Linked DNA regions of Pseudobacteriovorax antillogorgiicola. The protein of the gene in region 2 interacts with the protein of the main gene of each other region in a pairwise test. Links are inferred from orthologs where the notes say so. Each region holds a gene or a part of one and is shown on either strand. Other genes may lie near its edges. The genes, in order: dnaE, B9N89_RS12170 and ctaD.

The links.
Region 1: the proteins of B9N89_RS12170 (region 2) and dnaE interact in binary tests that used the Escherichia coli proteins (3 or more experiments, as listed by UniProt). The link is inferred for Pseudobacteriovorax antillogorgiicola from one-to-one orthologs.
Region 3: the proteins of B9N89_RS12170 (region 2) and ctaD interact in binary tests that used the Escherichia coli proteins (3 or more experiments, as listed by UniProt). The link is inferred for Pseudobacteriovorax antillogorgiicola from one-to-one orthologs.

What each region holds. Positions count from the first base shown.
Region 1 is NZ_FWZT01000017.1:173,823-179,068, reverse strand. The notes cover bases 254-4,444. They hold dnaE (DNA polymerase III subunit alpha), read right to left. Parts: upstream 4,045-4,444; coding sequence 454-4,044; downstream 254-453. Other genes in these bases: guaA (glutamine-hydrolyzing GMP synthase), read right to left, coding at 4,045-4,444; B9N89_RS20815 (biosynthetic peptidoglycan transglycosylase), read right to left, coding at 254-409. Outside these bases: more of B9N89_RS20815, read right to left, coding at 1-253; more of guaA, read right to left, coding at 4,445-5,246. UniProt on the Escherichia coli protein: DNA polymerase III is a complex, multichain enzyme responsible for most of the replicative synthesis in bacteria. This DNA polymerase also exhibits 3' to 5' exonuclease activity. The alpha chain is the DNA polymerase catalytic subunit.
Region 2 is NZ_FWZT01000008.1:77,500-81,552, forward strand. Bases 316-3,313 are described here. They hold B9N89_RS12170 (aminotransferase class I/II-fold pyridoxal phosphate-dependent enzyme), read right to left. Parts: upstream 2,452-3,313; coding sequence 1,180-2,451; downstream 316-1,179. Other genes in these bases: B9N89_RS12165 (response regulator), read left to right, coding at 316-1,175; B9N89_RS12175 (TIGR00266 family protein), read right to left, coding at 2,500-3,288. In the rest of the region: more of B9N89_RS12165, read left to right, coding at 1-315; B9N89_RS12180 (c-type cytochrome), read right to left, coding at 3,387-3,740; B9N89_RS12185 (hypothetical protein), read right to left, coding at 3,737-3,937; B9N89_RS12190 (cbb3-type cytochrome c oxidase subunit II), read right to left, coding at 3,918-4,053. UniProt on the Escherichia coli protein: Shows aminotransferase activity with methionine and histidine as substrates, and to a lesser extent also with phenylalanine.
Region 3 is NZ_FWZT01000007.1:61,801-65,841, reverse strand. The notes cover bases 548-3,533. They hold ctaD (cytochrome c oxidase subunit I), read right to left. Parts: upstream 2,952-3,533; coding sequence 1,143-2,951; downstream 548-1,142. Other genes in these bases: coxB (cytochrome c oxidase subunit II), read right to left, coding at 2,997-3,533; B9N89_RS10830 (cytochrome c oxidase subunit 3), read right to left, coding at 549-1,130. Outside these bases: B9N89_RS10840 (cytochrome c oxidase assembly protein), read right to left, coding at 1-110; B9N89_RS10835 (cytochrome C oxidase subunit IV family protein), read right to left, coding at 243-536; more of coxB, read right to left, coding at 3,534-4,041. UniProt on the Escherichia coli protein: Cytochrome bo(3) ubiquinol oxidase is the terminal enzyme in the aerobic respiratory chain of E.coli that predominates when cells are grown at high aeration.

The DNA.
Region 1 (5,246 bases), on a different replicon or contig from region 2:
AGATTTCTCGAAACTTGCGGAGCAGCGTCTTTTCTGGACTGAGTAAGGTCATCTTGACAACTTGCTGGGAGATGGTTGAAGCTCCTCTTACATATCTGCCCTTCTCTAGATTGAGTTTCAAGCTATTGTAGATAGCGGTTGGGTCGATGCCCATGTGATCTAGGAATCGAGCGTCTTCTGCGACCATGATCGCGTGAAGCACATGCCAAGAAACAGACTTTATGGGGACCCAATGTTTCCACTGAGGCCCGATAGAAAAGGTTTGCTCCCCGGTCTTTGGCCAGCGGGTGACATCCACAGGCCCTGATTTAAGTTGCCAGACGGGTGGCATAAGAAGGATGGGAATCGCGAGCAATGCCCCCAAAATGATGACGATTACCCTCTTAGCTGTAATTTTAAACACTCTCATTGCTCGCTACTAGTTCGACATAAATCACTCCTAGGGAGCTGAGCCTAGAAGTATTGCAGTTGGACATCCTCCGTCCCCATGTTTTTGATGCTCTGGTAGAAGTCATCGCAGAGGTCGACCCCTTCGATCTGAGGATTGATTTTGATTTGAACCCGTCCATATTTCAAATTGACGATCAGGGGTGTTCTTCCGGGGTGACTGGCGAGCAACGTCCCAAGACGGCCAATGGTGGCTTTCTTCTGGTTGAGAGCTGTTGGATTCAAATCTTTTTGGCTTCCTATCTGGATCTCTACCCGCTTGGTGACTTCTCGCCTAACATCTTGCAATGGAGCCAATGAGTCTACCTTAAGAGAGATCGAAGTGCCGTCATAGCTTTTGGCAACGTTGACTTTGGCAACGACCACGGTATTGGGCTCAGGGAAAAACTCGGGGAGATCTTTTTCAAACATCACCCCTTCCCAAGATCCCGTTTCGTCTTCTAAGTGGATATAGGCCATCTTCTTGTTAGTTTTGGTGAGGCGCTCTGAAGTTCCAGTGAGAAAGGCCACGATATTGACATCTTTTGAACCCACGCGCTTAGGAATATCCTTGATCTGGAGCTGACCAAATTTTTTGACATCTTCTGGGTAAAGGTCCATGGGGTGGCCGCTTAGGAATACTCCCAAGTTTTTCTTCTCTTTTAAGAGCCACTCCAGCCTGGATTCAGAGCTGCCAGCCTGCGCGATATCTTCCTCAAATTTAGCCAGATCTACCATGTTTTCTTCAACATCATCGTCGGCAAACAGCAATACCTGGCCAGTAGACTCATTACTGTGGTGGCTTTCAGAAAACTTCACCATTTCAGGGATAGCAGCTTTGATGGCATCACGGCTAGAGCCGAAGCTATCGAAAGCACCAGCTTCGGCTAGAAGTTCCAAGGTTTTTTTACCAACCTTTTGCAAGTTGATGCGCTTGGCAAGATCCGTTAGGGACTTATAAGGGCCATTTTCATCCCGTTCACGGACCATCTTCTCAAGCGATGCTCCACCAACCCCTTTGATTGCTTCCAGGCCATAGCCTACAGATCTAGGGCCGGGGACATCGAATTCGAGCTTGCTGCGATTAATATCCGGTGGATAGATTTTAAACTTCATCCGCCGACATTCTTCAATGTAGCGGATCACCTTATCGGTGTTATCCAAGTCGCAGGTCATGATCGCTGCCATGAACTCTTCAGGATAGAAGGTCTTTAAGTAGGCTGTTTGGTAACTGACCAGTCCGTAGGCTGCCGAGTGAGACTTGTTAAAACCGTAGGCAGCAAATTTTGCCATCAGTTCAAATAGCTCTTCAGCAATCTCTTCGGGGACGTTGTTTTCCCGGCATCCCGTCGAGAATCGAACCTTTTGCTTGGCCATCTCTTCAGGTTTTTTCTTACCCATGGCGCGGCGGAGCAAGTCAGCTTCGCCAAGTGAGTAGGAAGCCAGTGATGCAGCGATCTTTTGCACCTGCTCCTGGTACAGGATGATGCCGTAGGTGTCGTCAAGAATGGTTTCAAGAGCAGGGTGGAGATACTCAATCTCCTGGCGACCATGCTTACGCTCGATAAAGTCGTCCACCATCCCCGAGCCGAGGGGGCCCGGCCTGAAAAGGGCCACAACCGCGATAATATCTTCAAAGCGTGAAGGCTTGAGCTTGCTTAACAAAGCCTGCATTCCTGAACTTTCAAGCTGGAATATACCAACGGATGCCGCGGTTGAGATCAGGTCGTAAACCGGCTTGGCCTCGATGTCGATGGTTTCAATATTGAAGTTGGGGTCTTTTGACTTCTGGATAAGCTTCACAGCTTTTTGAATCACGGTTAGGGTTTTTAGACCCAGAAAGTCGAACTTGACGAGTCCAACCTTCTCCGCATTTTTCATCTCATATTGAGTGATGAGAGCACCGTCTTCTGATTTATAGACGGGAACGTAGTTGTCCATACCCCCTTCGGAAATCACAACTCCGGCAGCGTGAACTGAGGTGTGGCGGCTCATGCCTTCTAGCTTGAGTGCAAGGTCGACCATCTTTTCGATGATCTCATCTTTCTTGGCTTCCTCTTGGATGCGAGGCTCTCGCTCCAGAGCATCTTTTAAGGTGATATCCAGTTCGTTGGGAATCAGCTTGGCGATGCGGTCTACCTTGCTGTAACCTAGCTCCAAGACTCGGCCCACATCTCGCAGGGCAGCCTTGGCTTTCATCTTTCCGAAGGTGGTGATCTGAGCCACGTTATCCGCACCATACTTCTGCGTCACGTATTGAATCACCTCGTCGCGGCGCTCTTGGCAGAAATCGACGTCGAAGTCAGGCATGGAAACCCGCTCAGGATTCAAGAATCGTTCGAAGATAAGATTGAACTTCAAAGGGTCCAGATCGGTAATTTTCAAAGCATAGGCAATCAAGGAGCCTGCTCCCGATCCCCGGCCCGGGCCAACAGGAATATCATGATCCTTAGCCCAGTTGATAAAGTCCTGGACGATCAAGAAGTAGCCAGGGAAACCCATTTTGATGATGATGCCAATTTCAAAATCTAGGCGGTCCCAGTAGGTTTTCTCCGCTTCGGCATCAAACTCTGGGCCATATTGCTTGCGAAGGTGTACCAGCCGCTCCTCAAGCCCTTCCTTGGAAAGCTGTATGAGAGCATCATCGATGTTATCGATGCCGTCTACTTCGAATTTAGGCAGAAAGTATTTGCCAAAGGTCAACTCAACGTGACACTGCTCGGCAATCTTAGATTGGTTATCTAAGGCTTCCGCCCAGCGACCGTACTTGTCCACCATCTCCTCATTGGAAAAAAGGTGAAACTGAGCAGCCTTGTTGCGTTTAGCAATATGGGACTGCTTTAAGTCATTCTTTACAGAGGTGAGTACTGCGTGAGCTTCATCGTCCTCTGGATTTAGGTAATGGGAATCAGCAGTGGCTACGAGGGGCAATCCATAGTGATAGGCTACCTCCACCAGCACGGGGATGACTTTCCTTTGCAAGCCAAGATTATTATCGATCAACTCGATGTAATAGTCGTCGCCAAAAGCCTCTTTCATAAACTGCACATGGGCATTGAGCGCAGTGACAACGGGCTCACAGGGCTCTGTAGGAGCCTTAAGTTCTTCAAGGGGGTTTGGGCTTAGTTCCATGAGGCTATTGACCAGGTAGGCAAACTCTCCATGGAGGCAGCTGGATAAGGCGATCACATCACCGGCATTGTCCCGGACCTTTTCAGCTGGAGCGACCGACACCTCACCTGGATTTTCCCGAAGGTAGCCAGAGGAAACCACGCGGCATAGGTTTTTGTAACCTTCTGTTGATTTAGCGAGTAGAACTAGGTGGTAAGCGGCGGCTTGGGAGTCTCCCGTGGCCTTACGTACCACTTGGCTTTCTGGAAGCCCATCCCAATTGATCTCGGCCCCGAGAATGGGGTTGAGTCCTGCATCCTTACACTTGACGTAGAACTCAACAGCTCCAAACATATTGCTGTGATCGGTGAGAGCCAGAGCCGTGTGGCCCTGACTTTTGACTTTTTTGATCGCATCCGAGATCCGGATGGCGCCGTCCAGCAACGAATACTCCGAGTGGACGTGGAGGTGAACAAGCTTACGCGGGTTGAGGTTGTCTTCGCTCATCTATTCCCATTCGATGGTCGCCGGGGGCTTGGTGGTGATGTCATAAACGACCCGGTTGATGCCATCGACCTTTCGTACAATTTCATCAGATACAGAAACCAGAAATTCCATCGGCAAGTCCCCTACCCCAGCGGTCATGCCATCTGTCGCTGTGACAGCGCGTAGGGCACAGGTCCATTGGTAGGTGCGGTTGTCTCCCATAACCCCAACAGTTTTGACGGGGAGGAGCACAGCAAATGCTTGCCAAACTTCCTTATACAGGTCTTTTTCACGAAGTTTATCAATAAAAATCTGATCTGCATTCTGCAAAATCTCGACTTTGTCAGCCGTGATCTCGCCGAGGATCCGAACAGCCAAGCCTGGGCCAGGAAATGGATGGCGATCGACCAGCTCATTAGAAATTCCAACCTTGCGGCCAACAAGGCGAACCTCGTCTTTAAAGAGGTAGCGGAAAGGCTCTACGAGGGCCATATGAAGCCTTTCAGGCAAGCCGCCTACATTGTGATGGCTTTTGATGACCTTGGCGCCAGCGCCGTGCCCTGCTGATTCGATCACGTCTGGGTATAGAGTGCCTTGGCCGAGATGGGTGAAGCCCTCGTTAGCTTTGGCGTAGGTTTCGAACTCCTCGATGAACTTGAGTCCGATGATCTTACGTTTTTGCTCCGGGTCAGAAACGCCACTTAGTGCTTGGTAAAACTCTTGGGCCCGGTTCAGAACGACAAGATTGACACCCAAGGACTCTATTTTTTCTTTTACCCAAGATGCTTCATTCTTGCGTAGTAGTCCATGATCGACAAACACGGCGGTCACACGATCGTTGCCCAGGGCCTGGCTCATCAAGGCCACTGCCACAGTACTATCTACCCCACCTGATACAGCCATCAAAACTTTACCATCAGCGACAGTTTCTTTGACGTAGTCTAGGGTTGCTTCCACCACATCATCGGCTTGCCAGTTTAGTTTTGCCTTACAGACATCTTGAACGAAAAGGCTGAGCAGTTCTTTACCGCATTCCGAGTGTTGAACTTCCGGGTGAAACTGCAAGGCGATATAAGGCTTCTCTTTGTGGGCAACCGCAGCCACCACACCGTCTCCAGTACGGCCAATAATAGAAAATTCTTCGGTGAGGTTTTCAACGTCATCCCCGTGGCTCATCCATACGGTTTGTGACTCTGGTAGTTTTGAGAGCATGGATGATGCCC
Region 2 (4,053 bases):
TAATCCTTCTTGATATTGATATGCCTGAGATGAGTGGATTTGAGGTCTGCCGTCAACTCAAGTCTAGGCCCGAAACTGCTGATATCCCGATTATTTTCCTTACGGCTCTGACAGATGAGTCATATATTTCCAGGGGTTTTGAACATGGAGCTGTAGATTATGTTGCCAAGCCGTTCAAGCATTTGGAGTTGATTACTCGGGTTAGAAATCAGATCGATCTTGCCAATACTATCAAACAGAATGAATTTCAGAATCGCCTTTTAGTGAATATGGCCCATCGCATAGGAGTTCAAGATTCTACCGCGAATTTTCTTCATGGTATGGGTAACCTTCTAACACCCGCCTTTGCCAAGCTTAGCTCGCTTTCTAGCCTGAGTAGCTCTAAAAATCTTGATGTACTTAAGCAGTTGAGAGACAAATTAAATGAACCAGGTTTTGAACCAAAGAGCTTGGTGGAAGATAGCGATATGGTGGAAAAATATCGCCAGCTTTTCAGCTTGACGGTTCAGAGGCTCGACGATGAAAGTCTACAAATTCAAGGGACACTCCATGATGTTCATAAGGTTATGGACGATCTTAATCGTTTCCTTCTTGAATTTAAAAATAGTATCTTTAAATCGAATCATATTAGCACACTGACACTTAGTGAGTTTACCGAGGAGCTGAAGTATTTTCTGGAACAAGAATTTAAGCGCCATGGGATATCACTCTATATTGACAATGTTGACCTTAAGCCAACGATTAAGGTTCTCAAGTTTAAACTTTTCAATATCATTCAAACCTTAATTGACTATCGACTAAAGGCCCTGCAGAAAACAAAAAAGTATCGTTGCGAGTTTCATCTGATGCTAGACGTTAGCAATCAACAAATTAATAGCTTAAGACTCTACGATTTTGGCCCCAGTCTAAAAGTTGAACAAAAAGACCTCCTATTTAACTGGGAGTACCTTAAAACATCGGATTTTTCTACCCTCTCTCTTCATCTTGCCTCCATCGATGCCGACCTCCTTGGTGGAACGATTGACTTTGGAACCACTGAACAGGGGCAATTCTATTTTGAACTTGCTTTCGGCGGTGTGTTCTTTCCATTTCTGGACCAGGAACAAGAGCAAGCTAGCAACGATGGGCAGAAGCTTAGTCAGAAGATTCAGCTACCGACCAAGTTGGTAAAATAAGCTGTTAACCTAGTTGCTCAATGGCTTGATCAAGTAAGTGATCAGATTTGCAAAATGCAAAGCGAATCCAGTGACAATTTGATCCGTGGCGGTGGGATGGAACAAAAAAAGCACTTGTAGGAATCGTTGTAACTCCTTTGGAGAGGCTCAAGTGCCGAACGACATTGTAATCCAATAGACTTTGAGTATCATGATCCCAATCAATCCCATGCCTTTGATAAAGCTCGGGCAAGTCTTTGGGTAGTCCTTGGTAAGAAGAAAATCCACTGCTAATATCGCAGCACACAAAGAAACTGCCTTCGGGATTCATGGGGTGAAAGCCAATGTCCCGCAAGCCTTGAATAAGACGATCTCGTTTGCCTTCATAGAGGCTTGTAAGAGCCTCATAGTAAGTTTTTTGATTGTCAAAGGCTAGTTCAGCCTGTTGAAGCGATCGAGCGATGGCTTCTTGCAACGGGGTCGCTACGGAGAATACGACCCATTGCTGGTTCAGCTGCATAGGGTAAATGAGGTCCCGATCGCCAATAACCCATCCAATTTTCCAACCGGTCACTGAAAAGGTTTTACCAGCTGAGTAAATGGATAGTGTTTTCGAAGCCAGACCAGGAGTTCTAGCAATTGGCACATGCTTTTTGTGATCGTAAACCAAGTGCTCATAGACTTCATCGGCAATCACTAGGCAATTGGGGTAAGGCTCTAAAACAGTGGCCAACTGCTGACACTCCGCAGGAGTAAAAACTTTTCCTGTTGGATTATGAGGAGTGTTGATAATAATGGCCCGAGTCTTATCTGAAAGAGCACTTCTAATTTTATCCCAGGGGATCGTGATATCTTCTGATGATTGGCAGCGCCCAGGAATGTCAAGTGGAACTGACTTTACGGTAGCGCCAGCCATTCGAAGAGCCCCAAAATAAATGTCAAAGGCTGGCTCCAATAGGACCACTTCGTTGCCTGCTTTGATATGGCTTCGAATGGCAAGGTAGATAGCTTCGCTAGCGCCCACGGTGACGAGTACATTTTTCTTGGGGTCGATACTGCGATCTAGTTTCGGGCAATACGCCTTGGCTATCTCATCAACTAGAGGCATATGCCCCGGGGAGCGGGCATAGGTGCTAAATTTCGAACCTTGACAAGCCTCTTGAGCAGCAACTTGAACGAATGGGGGAGGTGCCCAATCGGGGAACCCTTGGCCCAAATTGATGCTCGAACAGGCCTGGGCCAACGGTGAAAATTCAAGCCAGACCGAAGCGCGTTCCGGTGATGGTGGTGTCGTCACAGATCTTCCTTTCTCTGCATTCCACTTTATCCAAGTTTTGTATAAGATCTAGTTGCCGTCGAGCATATCGCCGACCTGACCTAAAACGCTACCTTCTCCCTGCCTTTGACCACCAGCCCGCGGAGCGTTGGCCAAGACGCGATCGGCTAATCGAGAAAATGGCAAGCTCTGCATCCAGACGGTGCCTGTGCCACTAACTGTTGCAAGAAAGAGCCCTTCGCCGCCGAATACCATGGACTTGAGGCCTCCGGCACGCTCGATACTATAATCGAGGCCAGGAGTGAAAGCGACGAGGCAGCCCGTATCGAGTCGCAGGGTTTCACCACGGAGTTCTTTACGAACGATGGTGCCTCCAGCATGTACAAAAGCCATGCCATCACCTTCTATACGTTGCAGAATAAAGCCTTCGCCGCCAAAGAAACCAGTGCCAAGGCGCTTGTTGAAGGCGATGCTGATTTTGGTGCCCAAGGCAGCAGCTAGGAAAGAGTCTTTTTGACACAAAATCTCACCACCGACTTCGGACATGTTGAGATCGATAATTTTTCCTGGAAATGGTGCAGCGAATGCAACCCGCTTCTTGCCAGCTCCCTGGTTGGTGAAATGAGTCATAAAGGCAGATTCGCCAGTGATCATTCGTTTGCCCGCGCTGAACATTTTGCCAAAGAAGCCTTGGTCTGGCTCTGAACCGTCGCCCATTTTAGTTTCAAATAAAATGCCGTCTTCCATATAGTTCATAGCCCCAGCCTCGGCAACCACGGTTTCCTGAGGATCTAACTCGACTTCCACAATCTGCATGTCGCTGCCAAGGATCTCGAAATCGACTTCATGACATTTCATTGCTAATCTCCGCTTCAAGAGGTTATTCCTGAGCAGACGCTAACATTGAAAGGGGAGGGAGTGCCAGGCCTATCTGAGGCATGCCTGGCAGGAGAAAGCTACTTTTTCTTTGCTTTGCTAGCTTCGGGAGCAGAGTCCGAACAAGGTGCGCCTTCGAGGAACTTAGCAATCTGATCAAATTCAGCCTCAGTCACTGCGCTTACCATCGCCATCATTGCAGCTGACATTCCACTGTTGCGCTTGCCACTTTTTATAAGGAGCGACTGCTGCTTCAAGTATTCTGCCGACTGGCCACAAAGCTTGGGATAGAGAGGCATGATCGGCTTCGCACCATTTGCTCCGTGGCAGGTATGGCATAGCTTTGCTGTGTATAGTTTTGCTCCATCAGCCCAACCGTAGGTCTGCCAAGTTAATCCAAGCACACATAACATCACCTTTGACCATCGATTCATGAGTCCACCTCCTTCACATTACAAAATTCAAAAATATCGATATTGTCGTGGACTGAAGCGAAGGAGCCTAGATTATAAAACATATAGGTCCCTGCCCAACCCCCGAGCAAACCCAGGAATAACACGAACAGGATCGGAATCCGACCACTTTTCTCTTGGGGAATTTGGTAATCATAATCAAGTTCCGGGTTGGACATTTTGCTCTTCCTTTTGCTTGAGTGATTGTAAATATCGTACTAGGTCCAAAGCTTTTTGACTAGCCACGATGGGGGGCTCTGTTTCAACTCCAATCCAATCAAAGACCAAAACAACA
Region 3 (4,041 bases), on a different replicon or contig from region 2:
AATATCATGAGGAGAAGGAAGAAAATCAGGGCTGGGTCCCAGTCCCACTTAACTTCAAAGATCTCATTTGGTAGACGATCGTAGACTTCGTGAGCATAAAGCTTGGGCATAGTCACTCCTTTTCAAACCCGATAATCGGAAGGGCAAGGAGGCTCACTCTGAGCCCTCTTGCCCTGCGGGTATGCAGCTACTCAATGCGGAGCTGAACATATGCCAATTTGCTTACAAATTCAAGGAAGCTTTTATAGCATCAAAGCCAGAAGGCCAGCTGCAATTCCTATGATCAAAAGCAAAGACAGTACGAAGGTGTTTTTAATCATCTTAGGGTCGTCCTTAAGATGCATGTACCAACCAACTACCATCACGAACTTAATCAGAGAGAAGGCCGAAAGCGATGTGACAAGCACAACTTTCGAAACTCCCCAGGCCTCTCTTTGCTCGAATATCAGCCATTCAAGAAAGGTGATGACACAGAGGATAACACAAAAAATCCAGTACAGTTTGGTGCCGCCATGGGCTTCATGAGATTCTGACATTAATCAACCCTCTTATACGTACACAAATAGGTAGACGACTGTAAAAATGATGATCCAGACGACATCGACAAAGTGCCAGTAAAGGCCTGCCACCTCGATGGTATCGCTATCAAACCACGACTCGCCACGCTTCAGAGAGGTGATCAAGATAGAGGTTATCCACAGGACTCCCACAGCCACGTGCAATCCATGACAGCCAGTCAACATGTAAAAGGCCGAACCAAAAACACTCGTATCAAGCTTCAGGCCAGCATTGACAAAATGATCAAACTCGTAGTACTGGAAGCCCAAGAAAATTGCGCCACCCAAAGCAACGATAAATAACCAAAACTGCATCCACTTTAAGTTCCTAGCCCGGCAGTGATGAAGAGCTAGAACCATAGCCACCGAACTCATCAAAAGATCGAAGGTACTCAAAGTTGTTAGGTTGATATCAAAGATCTCTGGGCCCGTGGGGCCGGCAAGCCCTCGCTCACGGTTGATAAAGTAATTAACAATCAATGTTCCGAATAGGAAGCATTCGGAAGCAATCAATGTCCACATCGCAAACTTACGATTGTCGACACCTGTATTGGTTTCTATATGCGCGCTCACGAATCCCTCCTTTTACGCTTCTTCGTAGATCCAGCCGTAAGTACTTACGACAATGACTGCGAGACCAAATAAACTAATCGCCAGACCGATTCCACTTACAAAGAAGCCTGCAGCTCCTGTGGTGATACCTGCTGCCAAAACAATGGGCCAAAATGAGGGATTCGGTAGGTGAATCGCCTTCGGATCGTAGCTTGGCTCTGCTGGAAGAGTTTTCTTCTTGCCATCATCTGAGTACTTGCGGAACCAGTAGTCATCCAGACGTTGAACCGTCGGCTCGATACCGAAGTTATACTCGTGTGGTGGTGAAGGAATCGTCCACTCCAGCGTTCGACCATCCCAGCAATCCCCAGGAGCTTTCGCGCCCTTACGAAGAGACCAAATGATATTAATCACGAACAAGATAGCACCCACTGCGGTGAGATAAGCACCCATGGACACGATGAAGTTCCAAAGATCCCAGCCTTGGTCAGCAGCATAGGTATAGTTTCGACGAGGCATCCCTTGAACACCAAGAAAGTGCATCGGGAAGAACGTCATATTGAAGCCGATCATGTAAAGCCAGAACTGAATCTTACCGATACCTTCGTTCATGTATCGACCCGTGACTTTGGGGAACCAGTAGTAAATACCACCGAAGAGAGCCATCACGGCACCGCCGTAAAGAACATAGTGAAAGTGAGCGACCACGAAGTAAGTGTCTTGATGCTGAGAGTCAATAGGCGCAGAAGAGTGCATGATTCCAGACAGACCACCCAGGGTGAACATAGCTACAAAGCTGAGGCCGAAGAGGTTGGCTGTTGTGAAGCTGATGCGACCACCCCAAACCGTTGAGATCCAGTTAAAAATCTTAACCCCGGTAGGCACCGCGATAAGCATGGTTGCCGCGGTGAAGAATGTCGTCGCCCAAGGCCCCATACCTGTGGTGAACATGTGATGAGCCCAAACAGCAAAGCCTAGGAAACCAATAGCACAGCTGGAATAAACCATAACGGAGTAGCCGAATAGGGGCTTCTTCGAAAACGTTGCCAGGATCTCTGATACGATACCCATGGCTGGCAGGATTAGGATGTAAACTTCAGGGTGACCGAAAACCCAGAAGAGATGCTGCCACAAGATAACCTGACCACCATCTGCTGGATTGAAGAAACCAGTACCAAACTGTCGATCGAAAGTCACCATGAGAAGGGCGACGGTAATCACTGGCAGTGAAAGCATCAAAAGTACCTGAGTCACCAAAGTCGTCCAAATGAACATCGGCATTTTGAGAAGGGTCATGCCCTTACAGCGCATGTTAAGGATGGTTACAAAGAAGTTAACGGACGCGATCAGGGACGCTAAACCAACCACCTGCAAGCCCATGGCCCAAAAGTCGGCAGACTTGTCTGGGGTGTACTGAAGAGAGGTAAGGTTTGCGTAGCCAAACCATCCGCCGCGAGGCGCTTGGTCCACAAGGAAGCCAAAGTTCAGAAGGAATCCACCAAAGAGGAAGATCCAAAAACTTAGGGCGTTCAAGCGAGGGAAAGCAACGTCGCGAGCACCGATCATGATCGGTGTGAGATAGTTAAAAAAGGCGGCACTTAGAGGCATGACGAACAAGAAGATCATGGTCGTACCATGCATCGTCACCATACTGTTAAAGGTACGTGCTGTGATAAAATCGTTATTCGGTACGAGAAGCTGCGTTCTCATGAGCAGTGCTTCCACACCACCGAAAATTAGAAAGAAGAAGGCAGCCAAGGCATACATGATGCCGATTCGTTTATGGTCGACTGTGGTTATCCAGCTCCACAGTCCTGTTTTGGGAGAGCTTGAACTACTCATATCGCTAAAAATTCCTCCTGAGAGCAATACGTCATCGAACGTTTATTAATAAGTCTTTGCGGTTGAGTTCTGCAGATACGCTGTCAGAGCTTCAATATCTTCATCTGTGAGCTCGAAGCCCTCACCAAAAATCATCAAACTACCTGGCTTGACGTTTTGATATGGAGGCTTGCTATCAACAGAATCACGCAACCACTCGTACATGCCTTCCTTGTCATTGGGCAAAGTTCCCGCAGCTAGCATGCGACGGCTACCGAAGTTGGTAAGGTCAGGACCGACTCTACCCTGTGCTGTTGTGCCTTCGATCGCATGACAAGTGAAGCAAGTTTTTGACATGAACAGTTCCTGGCCTTTTTTCTCAAGCGCCGTTGTGACTGTCGGTGGGGTCTGAGCAACTTTAGTCCAGGCATCGAACCTTTCTTGAGGCAGGACCACAGCTTGGTAGCGCATGCGAGCATGAGACAGACCGCAAAGCTCAACGCAATGGCCTTGATAGTAATCGCCATTCTCAGCATCTTCTACAGCAGGAGTTGTGTACGTGATGTAGTTGGTTTCACCGGGTAGGTTATCAACTTTTCCACCCCAGCGAGGAATCCAGAAACTGTGGATGACGTCAGCTGATGTTAGCTCGATTGTGACGTGTTTTCCTTCTGGAACATACATCTCGTTCGCGGTTGTAATCCCAAGATCGGGATACTTGAATTCCCACCACCACTGGTGAGCAATGGCTTGAATCTTCAAGGTATCCTTAGGTGGCTCTTCAAAGCGCGAAAGGATCAATTGCACGGTCGGAATAAAGATAAAGATTAGGAGTACGATCGGAATCAATGTCCACAAGACTTCTAGCTTATGATTACCATGAATCTGCTCCGGAATCCTCGTGTCTCCTTCTTTTTCCCTAAATTTCCAAATTGCGTAGCAGAAGGGAATTGCCACCGCGAAAAAGACAAAAGTCACGATGACTGTCGTGAGGAGGTAAAGTTCGTTAATCTGTGCGCCCCACTCCGTCACACTATGCACGGTAGTCATGGGAAGCTTTTCAAAGCACGAGGTTAAACTGAAGAGAAAGCTGAAGGTTAACAGAATCTTT